One region of the Kitasatospora sp. NE20-6 genome, then DNA from elsewhere that is predicted to be linked to it. Evidence: riboswitches for the same ligand, from Rfam matches in the RefSeq annotation. Region 1 holds a riboswitch; each other region holds the start of a gene.
The links. Region 1 has a riboswitch for cyclic di-AMP ahead of SNE206_RS05790 (peptidoglycan DD-metalloendopeptidase family protein). Riboswitches for the same ligand answer to the same signal wherever they lie in the genome.
Positions count from the first base shown of each region.

Region 2: another riboswitch for cyclic di-AMP. It lies ahead of SNE206_RS28150 (NlpC/P60 family protein); the one in region 1 lies ahead of SNE206_RS05790 (peptidoglycan DD-metalloendopeptidase family protein).
Region 3: another riboswitch for cyclic di-AMP. It lies ahead of SNE206_RS25265 (M23 family metallopeptidase); the one in region 1 lies ahead of SNE206_RS05790 (peptidoglycan DD-metalloendopeptidase family protein).

Region 1 covers NZ_BPRL01000005.1:45,641-51,448, forward strand. The annotation lists gene SNE206_RS05775 (PP2C family protein-serine/threonine phosphatase) at 1-737, shown strand, start outside; gene SNE206_RS05780 (hypothetical protein) at 1,174-1,368, shown strand; gene SNE206_RS05785 (DUF6348 family protein) at 1,408-2,226, opposite strand; cyclic di-AMP (ydaO/yuaA leader) riboswitch at 2,587-2,780, shown strand; gene SNE206_RS05790 (peptidoglycan DD-metalloendopeptidase family protein) at 2,786-3,760, shown strand; gene SNE206_RS05795 (hypothetical protein) at 4,078-4,344, shown strand; tRNA gene SNE206_RS05800 (tRNA-Gly) at 4,720-4,793, opposite strand; tRNA gene SNE206_RS05805 (tRNA-Pro) at 4,958-5,031, shown strand; gene tig (trigger factor) at 5,287-5,808, shown strand, end outside.
Region 2 covers NZ_BPRL01000048.1:32,603-38,410, forward strand. The annotation lists gene SNE206_RS28140 (NYN domain-containing protein) at 1-1,023, shown strand, start outside; gene SNE206_RS28145 (NlpC/P60 family protein) at 1,214-2,239, shown strand; cyclic di-AMP (ydaO/yuaA leader) riboswitch at 2,598-2,782, shown strand; gene SNE206_RS28150 (NlpC/P60 family protein) at 2,793-3,860, shown strand; gene SNE206_RS28155 (NlpC/P60 family protein) at 4,108-5,175, shown strand; gene SNE206_RS28160 (hypothetical protein) at 5,286-5,808, shown strand, end outside.
Region 3 covers NZ_BPRL01000039.1:83,835-89,642, forward strand. The annotation lists gene SNE206_RS25245 (PaaI family thioesterase) at 1-346, opposite strand, end outside; gene SNE206_RS25250 (hypothetical protein) at 539-724, opposite strand; gene SNE206_RS25255 (tautomerase family protein) at 899-1,120, shown strand; gene SNE206_RS25260 (YiaA/YiaB family inner membrane protein) at 1,152-1,442, opposite strand; cyclic di-AMP (ydaO/yuaA leader) riboswitch at 1,666-1,826, shown strand; gene SNE206_RS25265 (M23 family metallopeptidase) at 1,838-2,614, shown strand; gene SNE206_RS25270 (hypothetical protein) at 2,625-3,515, opposite strand; gene SNE206_RS25275 (GNAT family N-acetyltransferase) at 3,596-4,192, shown strand; gene SNE206_RS25280 (sensor domain-containing protein) at 4,297-5,016, shown strand; gene SNE206_RS25285 (hypothetical protein) at 5,101-5,808, shown strand, end outside.

The DNA of each region.
Region 1 (5,808 bases):
TCGGCGTGCCCTGGCGCGGCGGCGGCACCATGCTGTTCGACCTCCGCGAGCGGCTGCGCGTCCAGAGCCAGGTGCCGCAGCTCCCCGACGGCTGGTACGCCGACATGGCGCTGCGCCCGGCCGGCGGCCAGTCGTTCTCCGGCGACTTCGTCGTCGCCACCCGCACCGGCCCCGGCGGCCGGGTGCTTGAGGTCGTGCTCGCCGACGTCTCCGGCAAGGGGATGGACGCCGGCTCCCGCGCCCTGCTGCTCTCCGGCGCGTTCGGCGGCCTCCTCGGATCGCTGCCCGCCCACGACTTCCTGCCCGCCGCCAACGGCTACCTGCTGCGCCAGGACTGGGCGGAGGGCTTCGCGACCGCCGTCCACCTCGTGCTCGACCTCGACACCGGCCAGTACGAACTCCTGTCGGCGGGACACCTGCCGGGCATGCAGCGCCTCGGTGGTGCCGGGCGCTGGGAGGTCAAGGAGTCGCAGGAGGGGCCGCTCCTCGGCATCTACGACGGTGCGAAGTTCGAGGCGGTGCGCGGCCGGCTCGACCGTGGCGACCTCCTGATGCTCTGCACCGACGGCATGGTCGAGATCCCCGGGCGGGACCTCTCCGAGGGCATGGACCGGCTGATGGGCGAGGCCGACCGGCTGGTGGTGAACGGCTTCCGCGGCGCGGCCGGCCGGCTCATCGAGACGGTGGCCAAGGACGTCAACGACGACCGCGCCGTGCTGCTGGTGTGGCGGCAGTAGCACCTGTCAACCCCTGGGAGGTGATCTTCGGCCATTCTGGCGGAGCCTCCCCCGGATGGATCACACCGCCCGGGCCTGCTTGTTGGCCAATGAGGCGTGTTCACCCCGCCCCCGCGGACGCTTCGTCAGAAGGCTTCCGCTATCGTCTCGGTCGGCGGAAATTCGTCTCACATGGCAGGATCCGGGCCCCGTGCTTCCGGCAAGTCCTTTACGCAGGCAGCACGAACGACCACACTGAGTCCGGGTGGGCTGGTCGGAGCTCGGGGGATGGGGGGCGGCACGTGCGGCAGGCAGCAGGCGGCCGGGTCCTGCAGGGCACCTCCATGGCGACGGGATCGGCCGACTCGTGCCAGGGACGGTCGGCGCAGGCCGCGGTCCGGCTTCGACACGGGGTTCCAGCAAGAACCCCCGCCACAGATTGAGGAAGTGAGTCCGGGTGGCCTTCTCCGTCTCCGCGTTGTTCCTGTTCGGCGTGATCGTCGTGATCTTCATCCGCAACAAGCAGTTGAAGACCAGTCACGCGATCATCGCAGCACTCTTCGGCTTCATGGTGAGCCAGTCCACGGCGGCCAAGCCGATCCAGGACTTCCTCAGCCAGCTCGCGAAGACGATCTCCTCCGTGGCCAGCTGACCGCAGCGCCGACCCGGCCGCCGCTTCCGCGCGGCCAGGTCAGCGCCCGGGCCGCGCCTGCCGCCAGCGCGCGAGCAGGCCGCGCCGCAGCACCCCCGGGCCGCCGTGTGCCGCCCCGGGGGCCGGAGCCGACCCGGCGGGCACCGCCTGCGCCTCCTGCCCGTCCGGGACCAGCAGGACGAACAGCCGTGCCCAGCAGAGGCGTTCGCCGCGCGGCCAGCCGAGGGCGCGCAGGGCGGCCGACGCCGGCTCCGACACGGTGCCGTCGACCCGCACCTCCGCGACCTCCTCGCCGGCCCGGCCGCCGAGGAACACCTTCACCCCGGTGACCCCGGTCGACGGCAGCCCGGGCCGCAGGGCGTCCGCCAGTGCGGGCAGCAGCTGGTTGCCGGCCAGCCACTCCGCCAGCCGGTCGCTCCCGAAGCCGAACACCGCCGCCGGGCCCTGCACGGCGTGCCACCCGGGCAGTTCCCCGGGCCGCACGTGGTCGCCGTGCTCGCCGCGGCGCTCCTGCATCTCCACCACGGCCGCCGCGGTGGTCGTCGCCCACATGCGCACGGCGCTGTCGAGCTTCTCCTCCTCCGTGCGGCCGCGCCCGGCGGTGCAGTCCCAGATCACCGGACCGTCCGCCTGCCCCAGCCGCAGGACGAAGCCCAGGTCGACGTGGCCGACCGCGCCGTCCTCGCCCGGGTGCTCGCGGACCGCCACCGCCGTCGTGCCGGGCCCGCGCAGCACGCTGCCGTCCACCGTGAACCGCTGCCCGTACCGGGCCATCTCCCGGATCACGCTGCGCTGGACCGTCTCCAGCCTGGCCTGCGCCCGCAAAAGGGGCTCCTTGCTCGAAAAGGGGTCGAACATCGCTCGCGAGCGAGGCTATCGGCCGGACGTCCGCCCGGTGACACCGGTCCGCGGACGCGGTTCCCCGGACGTCCGGCGGGCCCGGAAAGGGCCTCCGGGAGGCCCTCGTGACCAGGGTCACCGGGGTGCGCATGATCCGTGCCCCGCCGCGACCGGCCGGCCACGCGGGGTGCGGAATCTCCCGCGCGGACATGATCCGGATACGCACGGTCACTGCGGCGACTGCGCTCTGCCCACCTCGCCCCGGCGGAGAGTGACCGCCGGGAGTGCTCGTGACGGCCCCTCGGAGGGGGCGGCTTGCCAGCGGAGCGGTCCATAGGTTTTTCTCATGGTCTGCCCGGCCACCGACCGGGCGGGCCACCGGGTGGAACGCCGAGTCCTGCCGCTGCCCGGGGTCACGCACCATCTGTGCACGGCAGGAGCGGGGGACCCAAGGTAAGTGCCGCGCCCGGTAGTTCCGGGACGGCTTGGGGTGAAGTCGCGTCATTTTCCGCGACCGGGCGATCTCCCAGCCCGAACCCGACAGCTCACCTCGTAGGCGTAGGAGAGGAACAACTCCATGTCCGTTCTGGGCACCCGTCTGTCCCGCGTCGCCGTCGCCACCGGTGTGGCCGCCGCTGCGATCGCCATCCCCGTCACCGCTGCCAGCGCCCACAGCGCCGGCACCCAGGCCGCGGCCCCCGTCGCTGCCGCCCCGGCCGCCGCCCCGGCCGCGGCCCCGGCCGCCGCCCCGGCGCAGGCCGCCTCGTACCAGGTCGTCCACGGCGACACCCTGTCCAAGATCGCCGGTGCGCAGCACGTCGACGGCGGCTGGAAGAAGCTGTACGACGACAACCGCCAGGTCATCGGCGGCAACCCGAACCTCATCCTCCCGGGCCAGAAGCTCTCCGTCTCCGGTCAGGCCGCCGCGGCCGCGCCGCAGGCCGAGACCAAGAAGGCCGACTCGGCCGCGGCTTCCCGCTCCGAGCACCGCGCCCCGGTCGCGAGCACCCCGAAGCCGGCTGCCCCGACCACCGAGGCCGCCAAGCCCGCCGCGCCCAAGACCGAGGCCGCCAAGCCGGCCGCGCCCAAGACCGAGGCCGCCAAGCCCGCCGCCCCGACCACCGAGGCCAAGGCGCCCGCCGCCACCTCCGGTTACGTCGCGCCGGTCTCCTCCGGCCTCGGCACCCCGTACCACAAGGCCGGTTCCAACTGGTCCAGCGGCTACCACACCGGTGTCGACTTCGCGGTCAGCACCGGCACCTCGATCCACGCCATCGCGGCGGGCACCGTCGTCGAGGCCGGCTGGGGCGGCGCCTACGGCAACAACGTCGTCATCAAGCACGCCGACGGCAAGTACTCCCAGTACGCGCACTTCTCGGCGCTGAAGGTCTCGGTCGGCCAGACCGTCACCGCCGGCCAGGTCATCGGCCTCTCCGGTGCCACCGGCAACGTGACCGGCCCGCACCTGCACTTCGAGATCCGCACCACCCCGTCGTACGGCTCGGACATCGACCCGGTGGCGTACCTCGCCGCCCACGGCGTCCGCGTCTGACGCACCCCGCGCCACCCGAAGGCCCGGCCGGAGATCCACGGATCCCCGGCCGGGCCTCGGCCTTTTCCTCTCCGCCGTTCCGTCGTTCCGCCGGGCGTCCCCGTTCCGGTCCCGTTCCCGGCCCCGGTCCCGTTCCCGGTCGCGTTCCCGGTCCCGGTCCGGTCCGCCCCGGCCTCCGCCCTCGCGGCGCTTCCCGTGCCGGGGCGTGCGGCGTCAACACGCCACCGACCGGCCGAACGTCCCCGGGGCCGCGCGCCCTTCCTTTTACTGTCGCAGCCACGACAAACCCCGTCGTGGAACGTGGAAGGGAACCCCTCATGACCCGAGCACTCCGCCGCGCCGCCGTTCTCCTGGCCGTCACCGGAGCCGCCTGCCTGCCGGCCGCGTCCGCGGTCGCCGACAGCGACTCCTTCAACCCGACGATCGTGATCGGCAACTTCAACCAGCTCGCGGGCGACGACATCTTCAACGCCGGCCAGGACAACACCGTGGGCTCCAACGACGGCGGCTCCGACTCCGCCCGCGCGGGCATGCTCGACACCGACGCGTACGCCGCCCGTGTGGTCCGTCACTACCTGGGCTGACCTCGGCCGCAGCACGGAAACGGCCCCGGGCCGGCGGTCCACCCGCCGACCCGGGGCCGTTTCCGTCGGGCCGTTTCCGTCGGGCCGTTCCGGCCGGGTCCGGGGATCGCCGCCCGCTCCGGGACGGGTGGCCCGAACCGGCGGCAGGCCGTGCGACCGCGCGCACGCCGGGGGTGCACCGGCAGCCCCGCCCGCCCGTGCGGACTCCCGCGCGCCCCGGCCCTCCTCGGAGCGGGGCCGGGCGCGGCAGGGCGGGACCACGACCGGTCCGGCCGGGCGCGGCACGGGCGCGGAACGGGCACGCCGCCCTGACGGGCCGTCGAACGACAACGGCCCCAGCTCCGCGATCATGTCGCTGAGCTGGGGCCGGGGCGGTGGAGCGGGCGACGAGAATCGAACTCGCGTGGCCAGTTTGGAAGACTGGGGCTCTACCATTGAGCTACGCCCGCATGCGTGCGTTGACGGCACGTCGCCCCCGGGCCGGGGTCGGCCGCGAGGACGTTGGCCAGCCTACCTGGTCGGGTCGGCGAAATGCACACCGCTTTCGCCCGGGCGGCCTCCGATATTGCGCGGAGGGGCCCCGGACCGGCGTGTACTCTTCCTCTCGGCACTACGGGGTGTGGCGCAGTTTGGTAGCGCGTCCGCTTTGGGAGCGGAAGGCCGTCGGTTCGAATCCGGCCACCCCGACAGTTTCGGCAGGGTCTCGTCAGGCGGGCGGGGCCCTGTTGCTTTCGTGGTACCGGTAGGATGGACCGCTGGCGGTGGTGCCTGTGGCGATTACACGGACCGCGACCGCCCGAGGGCGAGGAGTCACGCTCACCGTCCACCCCCGTACGGGAGATGCAGCCCCAACCGCCCATCGCCCGTCTCGCCCGATCGGCCTACCGGCCGGCGACGTCGGGCGGAGACAACCCGACCGCAAGCCCAATAGGAGACCTAACCGTGAAGAGCGCCGTCGAGACTCTGAACCCGACCCGGGTTCGACTCACCGTCGAGGTGCCCTTCGAGGAGCTCAAGCCCAGCCTCGACGCGGCGTACAAGAAGATCAACCAGCAGGTCTCGGTCCCGGGCTTCCGCAAGGGCAAGATTCCGGCTCGTGTCATCGACCAGCGCTTCGGCCGTGCCGCCGTGCTGGAGGAGGCGGTGAACGACGCCCTGCCGCGCTTCTACACGCAGGCCGTCGACGAGATCAAGATCGATGTCCTCGGCCAGCCCGACATCACGGACATCGAGGGTGTCGAGCGGATCGCCGACGGTGGTGACCTCAAGTTCACCGCCGAGGTCGACGTCCGCCCCGAGATCACGCTGCCTGACTTCTCGGAGATCTCCGTCACCGTCGACGCCATCGAGGTGTCGGACGAGGACGTCGCCAAGTCGCTGGAGCAGCTCCGCGAGCGCTTCTCCTCCGTCAAGGACGTCGAGCGCGCCGCCGCCGAGGGCGACGTCGTGGTCGTCGACCTGGAG
Region 2 (5,808 bases), on a different contig from region 1:
GACGTCGCCGCCGCCGCCTACCTGCTGCGCCCCGAGGGCTGGAGCCGCCTCGTCGCCGACGCCGGCCACGAGGTCGAGCGGGCCGACGCCGAGGGCGCGGCCGCCGAGGCGGCCCGGATCGTGGAGAAGCTGCAGGGCGAGCTGGCCGAGGTCCGGGCGGCGGCGCGCGCCGACCTGGAGCGCCAGCGCGCGGAGTCGGAGGGCGTGCGCCGGGAGGCCGAGTCGCTGCGCAAGCGCGTCCGCTCCCTGGAGAGCGACACCCGGCGGGCCCAGGCGGAGACCCGCAAGGTGCAGGCCGAGCTGGACGGCGTCCGGACGGCGTCCGCGGCGGAGCGCAGTGCCGCGGACGGCGAGGCCCGGCGGCTGCGGCACCGCATCACCGAGCTGGAGACCGCCTCGGAGGCGGGCCGCCGTTCGGCGCGCGAGGGCCGCAGCGTGGAGGACATGCGGCTGCGGCTGCTGCTCGACACGGTGCTGCAGTCGGCGCAGGGCCTGCAGCGGGAGCTGGCGCTGCCGGTCGCCCAGCTGCGGCCGGCGGACCTGGTGGACGCGGTGGAGCCGTCCTCGGCGAACCCGCACGACGTGGCCCGCCGGGGTCTGGCCGAGGACGACCCGGCCCTGCTCGACCAGCTGCTGGCGATTCCTCAGGTGCACCTGGTGGTGGACGGCTACAACGTCACGAAGACCGGCTACCCCGCGCTGCCGCTGGAGCAGCAGCGGCTGCGGCTGCTGGGCGGGCTGGCCATGCTGGCGCAGCGCACCCACGCCGAGGTGACCTGTGTCTTCGACGGGCAGGACCTCGACGTGCCGGTGATCATGGCGCCGCCGCGGGGGGTCCGGGTGCGCTTCAGCCGTACCGGGGAGACCGCGGACGAGCTGATCCGGCGGATGGTGCGGGCCGAGCCGGAGGGGCGGCCGGTGGTGGTGGTCTCCACGGACCGCGAGGTCGCGGAGGGCGTGCGCAAGGCGGGGGCCCGCCCCGTGGCGTCGATTCTGCTGCTCAACCGGCTCTCCCGGCCCTGACGGGGCGTCGGCCCAGGTCGGAGCGGTGGTGGCGAGGTTGTGTCGGGCTGGTGAAATCCCGGTCGGGGGGCCGACTTCGCAGCGGAGGGGAGTGGCGCCGGAGGCGGATCTTCACTAGGGTCTGGCGTCAAACCTATTTTCCGGACCTCACTCGATCGAGTGAGTCCAGCAGGAAGAAGGAGCTAGACCCTTGGCCTCCCACCGCCGTCCCAAGCAGCCGAGCCGCGCGCGGGTATCCGTGCTCACCGCTGCAGCCGCGACCGCGGTCGCCCTCTCCGCCCAGGCGAGCGCCCACGCCGCCCCGGCAAAGCCCACCAAGGACGAGGTCAAGGTCCAGGTCGACAAGCTCCTCGAGGAGCAGGAGCAGGCGTCCGAGACGTACAACGGAGCCAAGGAGCGGGGCGAGCAGCTCCGCAAGCAGGCCGACCAGCTGCAGGACCAGATCGCGCGCGGTCAGCAGCAGCTGACCGAGGTCGCGTCCGGGCTGTCCGCGGTCGCCGGCGACCAGTACCGCACCGGCGGCGTCGACCCGACGGTGGCGCTCATGCTCTCGTCGGACCCCGACAACTACCTCGACAAGGCGTCGAGCAACGAGCAGGCCACCGACACCCAGGCCTCCACGCTCAAGAGCCTGAAGGAGCAGCAGCGCCGGCTCGACCAGCAGAAGCAGGAGGCCGCGGCCATCCTCGCCGAGCTGGACCGCTCCACCCAGACGCTGAACGAGGCCAAGGCCGAGGTCCAGAAGAAGCTCTCCGAGTCGCAGCGCCTGCTCAGCTCGCTGACCGCCGCCGAGCGCGCGTCCATCACGGGCCGCGCCTCCCGCGCCGGCGACCGCGTCGACATCAGCAACCTGCCGCCGGCGTCCGGCTACGCGGCCGCGGCCGTGAGCGCCGCCCTCAGCAAGCGCGGCGTGCCGTACGTGTGGGGCGCCACGGGCCCGAACTCCTTCGACTGCTCGGGCCTGATGGTGTGGGCGTACGCGAAGGCCGGCGTCTCGCTGCCGCGCACCTCGCAGTCGCAGGCGACCGTGGGCGTCAACGTCGGCACCAACATCGCCAACGCGCAGCCCGGCGACCTGATCATCTACCACTCGGACGCGCACCACGTGGCGATGTACATCGGCAACGGTCTGATGGTGCACGCCCCGCACACCGGTGACGTGGTGAAGGTGGCGTCGGCGACCGTCATGCCGATCAAGACCATCCGCCGGGTCTGACCCCGCGGTAGCAGATCGGACATATGCCTCATCCGCGGCGTTTCTGATGCCGCGTGACACGCCCGGGCTGGCGGAGATCCTCCTGTGATCTCCCCCACGTCCGGGCGTCCGATTTCCTGCTCGTCGGATGAGAAACCATCAGCTGACCATGGAAATCCGTTCAGGACCGGTCGTATTCACCGATGGGAACGGTCGTTGATCCGAGATTTTTCCGACAAGGATTTGAACGGATCACGGATCGGTTACTAAGGTCATCCCACGGACCGCCGCGGAGTCGATCACCCAACCCGGGTGACGGCGGTGGTCGCCGCCGAGTCCGCGACGCAGCTGGGCAGTGTGAACTGCCTACGGGGAGGCCCCTGAGGGGGCGCTGTCGAACGGAGCCGGGGAACCACGTTCCCCCGGGGTGAATCGGCGTCAGGCCGGCCGCGCCGGCCGGCCCGCGGGAGTCCGCGGGCCGCAGGGGCGGGCGGTGAGACGTCGTAGGGCAGCTTCCGGCCCGAACCCGTCAGCTCACCCGGTAGGCGGTGTGAGGAAGAAGGAGTCCGCCTTCGTGGCGTCCCATCGTCGTCCCAAGCCTGTCGGCCGCACGCGTGCCTCGATCCTGACCGCTGCCGCGGCCACCGCGGTCGCGCTCTCCTCCCAGACCGGTGCCCACGCCGACCCCGCGCCGACCAAGGACCAGGTCAAGACCCAGGTCGACCAGCTCAACGAGCAGGCCGAGGTCGCCAGCGAGCAGTACAACGCGGCGGCCGAGAAGCAGCAGACCCTGCAGAAGCAGGTCACCCAGCTGCAGGACCAGGTCGCCCGTCAGCAGGCCCAGGTGAGCGGGGTGCAGGGCCGCCTCGCCGGGGTCGCCGCCCAGCAGTACCGCGACGGCGGCATCTCGCCCACCGTGCAGCTGATGCTCTCCAGCGAGCCCGACCAGTTCCTGAGCCAGGCCGGGTCGGTCAGCCGGATGAACGCCACCCAGGCCGACACCCTCAAGTCCTTCAGGACCGAGCAGGCCAAGCTCGACGCCCAGAAGGCCGAGGCCGAGCACAAGCTCGCGGACCTCGACAGCACCACCCGCTCGCTCAGGACGAAGAAGGAGGAGATCCAGGGCAAGCTGGCCAAGGCCACCGCCCTGCTCGACTCCCTCACCCAGAAGGAGCGCGACGAGCTCGCCGCCGTCGAGGCCAGGGCCGCCTCCGCCGCGAAGGCGAGCGTCGACCGCGCCTCCCGCGACACCGCGCGCCCGGTCCTCGACACCGTCGACCTGCCGGCCGGCTCCCACGCCGCCGTCGCCGTCGCCGCGGCCAAGACCAAGCTCGGCGTGGCGTACGTCTACGGTGCCGCCGGGCCCGCCAACTTCGACTGCTCCGGCCTCATGCAGTGGGCCTACCGGCAGGCGGGTGTCTCCATCCCGCGCACCTCGCAGTCGCAGGCGGGGGCCGGCACCAACATCGGCACCAACATCGCCAACGCCAAGCCCGGCGACCTGATCGTCTACTACGGCGACCGGCACCACGTCGGCATGTACGTGGGCGGCGGCCAGATCATCCACGCCCCGCACACCGGCGCCAACGTGCGGTACGCCTCCGCCACCGTGATGCCGATCTCGGCGATCGTGCGGATCTGACGCGCACGCAGCACCCCGCCCGGGCCCGGTCCCTCCGACGACGGAGGGGCCGGGCCCGCGGCCGTCCGGCGCGGCCGGCGGGGCCCGCACCCGGGCTGATGTCCGATTGGAGGTCAAATATTCGGTGATGGAGGGGTTTGGACTAGATCGGTCGGACTCGCTAACGTCTGCCCCCGGACGTCCGCGAGGACGGCCGCCCGGCCCGGGCGGCGGCGGCGTCCCGCCGCAGGAACGGAGCCACCGCCGCATGCCCGCGCACCGCCGCCCCCAACTGCCCGGCGTCCACGGCCTAGCCCGGGCCCTGGTGCTCACGGCCGCGGCCACCACCGCCCTCGGCGCCACCGTCGGCGGCAGCGCGTACGGCGCACCCGAGGTGCCCGCGGACCCGTCCGCGCACACCGCCGACGTCAGGACCCGGGTCGACCGGCTGTACGACGAGGCCGAGCACGCCAGCGAGCAGGCCAACGCCGCACTCGACCAGCAGAAGCGCCTGCAGGCCGAGGCCTCGTCCCTCCAGGCGCAGGTCGCCAGGGGACAGGACGAGCTCAACCGCCTCACCGTCGACCTCGCGACCGCCGCCGCCGCGCAGTACCGGGACGGCGGCATCGACCCGGCCGTCCGGCTGATGCTGGAATCCGACCCCGACGGCTACCTGACCCGCGCCCGCGCCCTCGACCAGGCGAACACCCGGCAGAACGACACCCTCCGCCACGTCCTCGAACGACGGCGCCGGCTCGACCAGCGCCGGACCGAGGCCACCGGCAAGCTCGCCGAGCTGGAGGACGTCCGCCGCTCCCTCGCCGACAGCAAGGAGCAGATCCGGCAGCGCCTCGGCGACGCCCAGCGCCTCCTCGGCGGCCTCACCGCCGGCGAGCGGGGCCGGCTCGTCGCCGACGACGCCCGCGACGCGGCCCGCCGGGCGGCCCGCGGCACCGACCGCATCGACCTCGGCGACCAGCCCCCCTCCTCCGAGCGGGCCGCGGCCGCCCTGGCCGCCGCGGTCTCCCGGATCGGCTCCCCGTACGTCTACGGATCGACCGGGCCCGGCACCTTCGACTGCTCCGGTCTGATGTACTGGAGCTGGCGGCAGGCCGGAGTGAGCCTGCCGCGCACCTCGCAGGCACAGGCGTACGCGGGGCGGCGAGTGAGCCTCTCCGAGGCACGACCTGGAGACCTGGTGATCTTCTACAAGGACATGCACCACGTCGGCATGTACGCCGGCGGCGGGGTCGTCGTGCACGCCCCGTACCCCGGTGCCCGGGTCCGCTACGAGAGCGTCAAGGCCATGCCCGTCAGCGGGGTGGTGCGGGTCTGAGCGGCGCCTACCGGCACCCCGGCCCGGCCGGCGGGGACGCCGAACCCCTGGTCACCGACCTGCCCCGACGCTTCGGGGCGGGCCGGTCCGTCCTGTCCGGCGACGGCCGCGTGCCGCGCCGCACCGCCCTGCTGCTGGCCCTCGGCGGGCTGGCCCAGCTCTCCGGACCCACCGTCCCCTCCGCCGCCGCCCGCCGCACGGCCCTCTCGCCCGGGCGGCCCGGCGCGCCGGTGCCGGGGGTGCCCCCGCGCGTGACCGACCTGCTCGCCGCCCGCGCCCGGGCCCTGCTGCGGGCCGACCGCACGGCCCTGCTCGCCGGTACCGCCCCGGCCGCCCGGGCGGCCCAGGCCCGGCTGGCCGACCGCGCGGCCGCCGTGCCGTTCGCCGCCGTCGAGTACCGCATCAGCGAGGTCGGCGAGCCCGGCGCCGACGGCAGCCTCACCGTGACCGCGGGCCTCGCCCACCGGCTGCGCGGCATCGACGACCAGCCGGCCGTGCTGCCGCGGCGGCTCACCTTCGACCGGACCGCCGACGGATGGCTCCTCGCCGCGGACGAGCCCGCCTCCGCCGCCGCCCTGTGGGACCTCGGGAAGGTCGGTGTCGCCCGCGGGGAGCGCTCGCTGGTGCTCGGCC
Region 3 (5,808 bases), on a different contig from region 1:
GTATCTCGGCCCCCACGACGGTGATGGTGCGTCCGCTGCGCACGACGGTGCCGGTCGCCCGCAGCCGCTCGCCGACGCCGGGGCTGAGCAGGTTGAGCTTGAACTCGACGCTCAGCACGTCCTTGCCCTCGGGCATCAGGGAGAGCGCGGCCGCACCGGCCGCCGCGTCCGCCAGGGTGGAGATCGCGCCCGCGTGGACGAACCCGTTCTGCTGGGTCACCCCGGGGCGGACGGGCAGGTCGAGCACCACCCGGCCGCGGGCCAGCTCGACGATCTCGACGCCGAGGGTCGCCAGCAGCGGCTGACCGGTGAGGTTGCTGCGGAGCCGGTCGGTGAGCGTTTCCATGCGGCGGTCCAGGTGCGCGGGTGCGGGCGGGGCTCCCTGAACCCTCCGTCGGCGACCGGCCCGGCGTCAACCCTCGCCCCGGCCGGCGGGGCGCCCCGGCGCAGGAAAGCACCGAGGCCCGCGCGGCGGCGCGGGCCTCGGTGCCGGGGGCGTACGGGCCCCGGGGCGGGCGTGGGCGCCCGCGGGAAGGAGTCAGACGAGGTCGGCGTCGCCGTCCGCCCGGTCGTCGGCACCGGTGTCGGGCAGTTCGCTGCCGGTCACGGCCCTGGCGTCGCCGATGCGGTGCTGCTGCCCGTCCGCGTGGGCGCTGGGTGCGGTCAGCGAGGCGACGACGCCGACGGCGAGGGAGGCAAAGGCGAGCATGCTGCGCTTCTTCATGCCCTGCACAACGCGCGGCGCGGCAGGGGGTCACGGCCCGGCCCCCGCCGGCGTGCGGGCGGCCCGTCCGCCGCCGTCCGCCGCCGTCCGCCGCCGTCCGCGGGGTGCCGGCGGGCCCTGCGGTACCGTGCGCCCGGCCGGTGGACCGGCCGCACCGCCGAACCGGGAGACCCCGTGCCCTTCATCACCGTCAAGCAGCTGGCCGGCCGCACCGAGGAGCAGCGCGCCGAGATCGCCCGCGCCCTCACCGACGCCTACGCCCGGGCCACCGGCCTGGCCGCGGACAAGATCTGGGTGGCCATCGAGGAGGTGCCCGCCGAGAACTGGGCGATCGGCGGTGAGACCCTCGCCGCCCGGGCCCGGACGGCCGCCGGCCCCGGTGGTGCCGCGGACTGAGCGCGGTCGGCCCGGCGGGGTGCCCGTCGGCTCAGATGCCGTCGACCTTGAACGGGTCGTGCTCGGCCAGCAGCCGGTCGAGCCGGGCCTGGTCGACCCGGGAGGTGATCGCGCCGGCGTCCTGGCGGTCGCGGACGACCTTCGCCAGCGTGAACGCCGAGGTGATCACGTACAGCAGGGCGACGGCCAGGAAGGCGCGCATCCACGCGTCGACCGGCAGGTAGGCGATCCCGATCGCGAGGGCGGCCGTCGCGAGGGCGAACGAGAGGACGGCCTGCGCGTAGTAGGCGGCCGTGGTGCGGGACTGGATCGGTGCGCTCATGACGGCAGCGTCCCGGAGGCGGGCCCGACCGGCATGAGTACGGGTACTCAGCTTCGCAGCTCGTTCACCCTCCGTGACCGGCCCCCTGGCAAACCATCGCAAATCGCCCATTCCTCGCGTAGACCGAACGAATCAACCGGCTCAGGCGCTTGGAATCAAGGCAGGCATAGCATTAACGTTTGATAACGCAGCGCGGTCGGCAACGCCGTACCGACTCGGCACCGTGCGCGTGTCGCTCAATCCCGCGGTCTGCCTTCGCCGGTGGGCCCGGGAGCCGGGGAACCACGTTCCTTGGGGTGAATCGGCCGGGCCCAGGCCCAGCCGTAGGAGACCTTCCTGCTCCGAACCCGTCAGCTAACCCGGTCGGCGAGAGGGAAGGAAAGGAGTGCGCCTCCGTGGCGTCGACGCACTCGGCGGAGCCCACCGCCGCAGCCACCCAGCTCCTCGACCACCCGCGTGAGCAGGCCGACCAGGCCCGCCACCGGATGCCCCGTCAGACCAGGGGCACCAGCCCGCTGTTCGGCGTCACGGCCACCATGGCCGCCACCTTCGGCGCCGCAGGCCTGACCGCCGCCGCCGCAGGCCCCGCCGCCGCGGCCGAACCCGCCGTGTCCGCGCCCGACGAGGCCGCCGACACCGCCGCCGATCCCGGTCTCGCCCTCGCCGCCCGCATCCAGCAGCAGGCCGACAACCGCCGCACCGCCGCCGACGAGGCCGCCCGGCTCGCCGCCGCGCAGGAGGCCGAGGCCCGCCGCGCCGCCCAGGCCGCCGTCGACGACGCCGCGCTCGCGCTGCCCACCACCGGCTACACCCTCGGCACGCCGTACGGCCAGTCCAGCACCTGGGCCCACCTGTACACCGGCCTCGACTTCGAGGCCCCCGCCGGCACCCCGGTCACCGCCGTCGCGGCCGGCACCGTCACCTCCGCCGGCTGGGCCGGCTCGTACGGCTACCGCGTCGTCCAGACCCTGCCCGACGGCACCGAGATCTGGTACTGCCACCTCTCCCGCCTCGCCGCCACCGACGGCCGCGCCGAGCGCGGCGCCGTCCTCGGCGCGGTCGGCGCCACCGGCACCGTCACCACCGCCAGGCTCCACCTGGAGGTACGGCCCGGCGGCGGCGCACCGGTCGACCCGCTCGGCTGGCTCCGCTCGCACGGCGTCCAGCCGTAACGGCCCCCGCCTACACGCCGCCCGGCTCGTCCCGGGCGGCGTCCGCGTAGGCCTGCAGCTCGGCCGTGCCCGGCTCCGGCGCCAGGTCCGGGTACTCCCACAGCAGCAGCTCCGGCAGGCCCGGCAGCGTCCAGTCGCCGCACAGCCACAGCGCGCCGTCCTCCGCCACCTGCTCGAACTCCTCGAACCCGCCCGACAGCTCGGGCGGCATCGGCTCGCCCAGCGCGGTCAGCCCGGCCAGATTGCGGTAGCTGCGCCGCATCAGCCCGTACTCCAGCAGCCGCCGCGCGCCGTCCGTGGCCATGCCGATCGCCAGCAGGTGCGCCGGCCCCCAGCCGAGCCCGCCGTCCGCGTCCTCCATGGCGTCCAGCGTGCCGGCGTCCACCAGGGCCGCGTACGCCGCGACGCGCTCCTCCGGCGCCAGCGCGCGGAACGCGTCCAGCCAGTCCCGCACCGCGTCGACGTCGCCGGTCTCCACCCCGTCGGCCTGCAGCAGCAGGGTGTACAGCCGCGGCCAGGTGAGCAGCTGCGGCCGGCGCAGCAGCGTGCCCAGCAGCTCGCCCTGCCACTCCGCCTCGGCGTGCAGGCGCTCCCACCGCTTCGCGTTGAGCCGCCGCGCAGCCCGCTGGCGGTCGATGAGCAGCCGCACCGCCGCCCCGTACGCCTCCGGCCCGGCCCAGGGCTGCACGTACAGGTGGAGCCGCTCGTGCAGCAGCTGCTCCACCACCGCCGACCCCAGCTCGGGCCAGCCGTCGTGCAGCGGCGCGCCACCCAGTTCGAGCAGCGTCAGCACCGCCCGTACGGCCTCCTCCGGCACCGGGGGCAGGCCCTCGGCCTCCGCCCAGGCGAGCAGCTCCTCGGTGCGGGTACGGGGGATGAGCTGCAGGTCTTCGTCGTCCACGCCCCGTACGGTAGCCGGTGCGCCCCCTGCCGCGCGGCCCGGCCGCCCTGTCGGCCGCCCGCAGGGTAGGGTCGGCCGCCATGACCCCGGCCCCCGTCCGCACGGTGCACCCGGTCCACCTGGAGGGCCCCCGCCTCGCCGTCCGCGAGTTCCGCCTCGCCCCGGACGACGTCGCCGCCCTCCACGCGGTGTTCGGCGACCCGGAGACCGCCCGGTACCTGCCCTTCGAGTCGCAGGACGAGGAGGAGTGCGCCGACCAGATCGAGCTCTACCTCGACGAGGCCCGGCAGGAACCGCGCACCGCCTACCGCCTGGCCGTCACCCTCCGTGCCGACGGCCACGACCCGGCGCCCGTCGGCAACGCCGTCCTCGGCCTCGAAGGCGACCGTGCCGCCTCCCTCGGCTACGCGCTGCGCCGCGACACCTGGGGCAACGGCTACGCGGGCGAGATCACCGCGCTGCTGTGCGGGTTCGCCTTCGGCACGCTCGGTCTGCACCGGCTCGCCGCCCGCGTCGACCCCGCCAACACCGCCTCCGTGCGGGTGCTCACCCGGGCGGGGTTCCGGCCCGAGGGGCGCATCCGCCACGACCTCCACCTGCGCGGGGCCTGGCACGACTCGCTGCTGTTCTCCCTGCTGGAGGACGAGTGGGGGCGGCCGTCCGCAGCACGGGGGTAGGGAGAGCCCCACCCCGGACCGGGCAGCAGGCCGGATTACCCCCGGCCGCCGGCTCCGGCACCGTGGACGTCGTCACACCGCGACACCACCGAGGGGACCTCGCCATGACCGCCCAGCCACTGCCCGCCGCCGCCCGGCCGGTGTCCGTCCACGCCGCCGACCCGACGGACACCCCGCGCCGGCCCGGGTTCCTGCGGGCACCGTTCTCCGCCGTGACCTACCGGGAGATCGGCTTCGCGCTCAGCTCGCTGCCGCTCGCGATCGCCGGGTTCGTCCTCACGGTGACGCTCTTCTCCGTCGGCACCGGCCTGCTGCCCACCGTCACCGGACTGCCGCTCCTCGCCCTGCTGACGATCGTCGCGCGCGGCCTCGGCGCCTTCGAGCTCCACCGCGTCCGCGTCCTGCTGGGCACCCCGCTCGCGGCCCCGGAGCCCGTCCGGCCGACCCGGCGGGGCGTGTGGGGCGGGATCACCGCCCGCCTCGCGGACGGCGCCGGCTGGCGGGCCGCCCTGCACCAGGTGCTCATGTTCCCGTGGGCGGTGCTGACCTTCACCGTCACCCTGACCTTCCTGGTCACCGGCTGGGTGGTCGCCCTCTACCCGCTCTACCACTGGGTCTTCGCCCGCTACACCGACTGGCCGGGCTACCAGCTCTACGACTACACCAACGGCAGCGGCCACCACCGGTACTACGTCACCTCGCCCGCCCAGATCGCGGCGCTCTCCGCCGTGGGCCTGCTGCTGGTCCTGCTCACCCCCGTACTGGTCCGCGGGCTCACCGCGGTGCAGCGGGCCGCCGCCCGCGGCCTGCTCGCCGCCCGCTGAACCCCGGCCGGGCCGCGGATGCGCACCCCCGCGGCCCGTGGTCCGATGGGCCGGTACCCCCGCCGCCCGCCGAGGGAGCCCGCCGTGCTGGTGACGTCCCGCCCCCTCGACGAGTACTGCGGCTTCTTCGGTCTCACCCGCGCCGCCCTGCACAGCCTGCCCGGCCCCGTGCTGGACTGCCCGGGCGGCGCCGCCGCGCTCGCCGCCGAGGCCCGCGCCCTGGGCTGCGAGGTCGTCGCCGCCGACCCGCTCTACGCGCTGCCGCCGGCCGACCTGCTGGCCCTCGCCCGCACCGGCCGCGACGTCATGGCCGAGGCGATGCGCACCAGCCCGCGGCTCTACCCGGCCCGCCCGCAGCTGCACCCCGAGAAGTACCTGCGCAGCTGGGACCGGGCCCGGACGCTCTTCGCCGCCGACCGCACCGCCCACCCGGAGCGGTACGTCGCCGCGGCCCTGCCGCAGCTGCCGTTCGCCGACGGGGTGTTCGCCCTCACCCTCAGCTCGTACCTGCTCTTCGCGCACCCGGAGCACTTCACCCCGGAAGGCCGGCGCGACGCCCTGCTGGAACTCGTCCGGGTCACCGACCCGGCCGGTGAGGTGCGGGTGCACCCGCTGCACGACGGCGCCGGCCGCCGCTGCCCGCAGCTGGACGCCCTGCGGGCCGAGCTCGGCCGGCACGGGGTGGCCAGCGGGATCGAGGTGCACCGGGTGGCCGGACGGCCCCGGCGGATCCTCCGCCTGCGGGCCGTACGCGGACGGGCCGTACGCCGCCGGGCGGGCATCCGCCCGTCC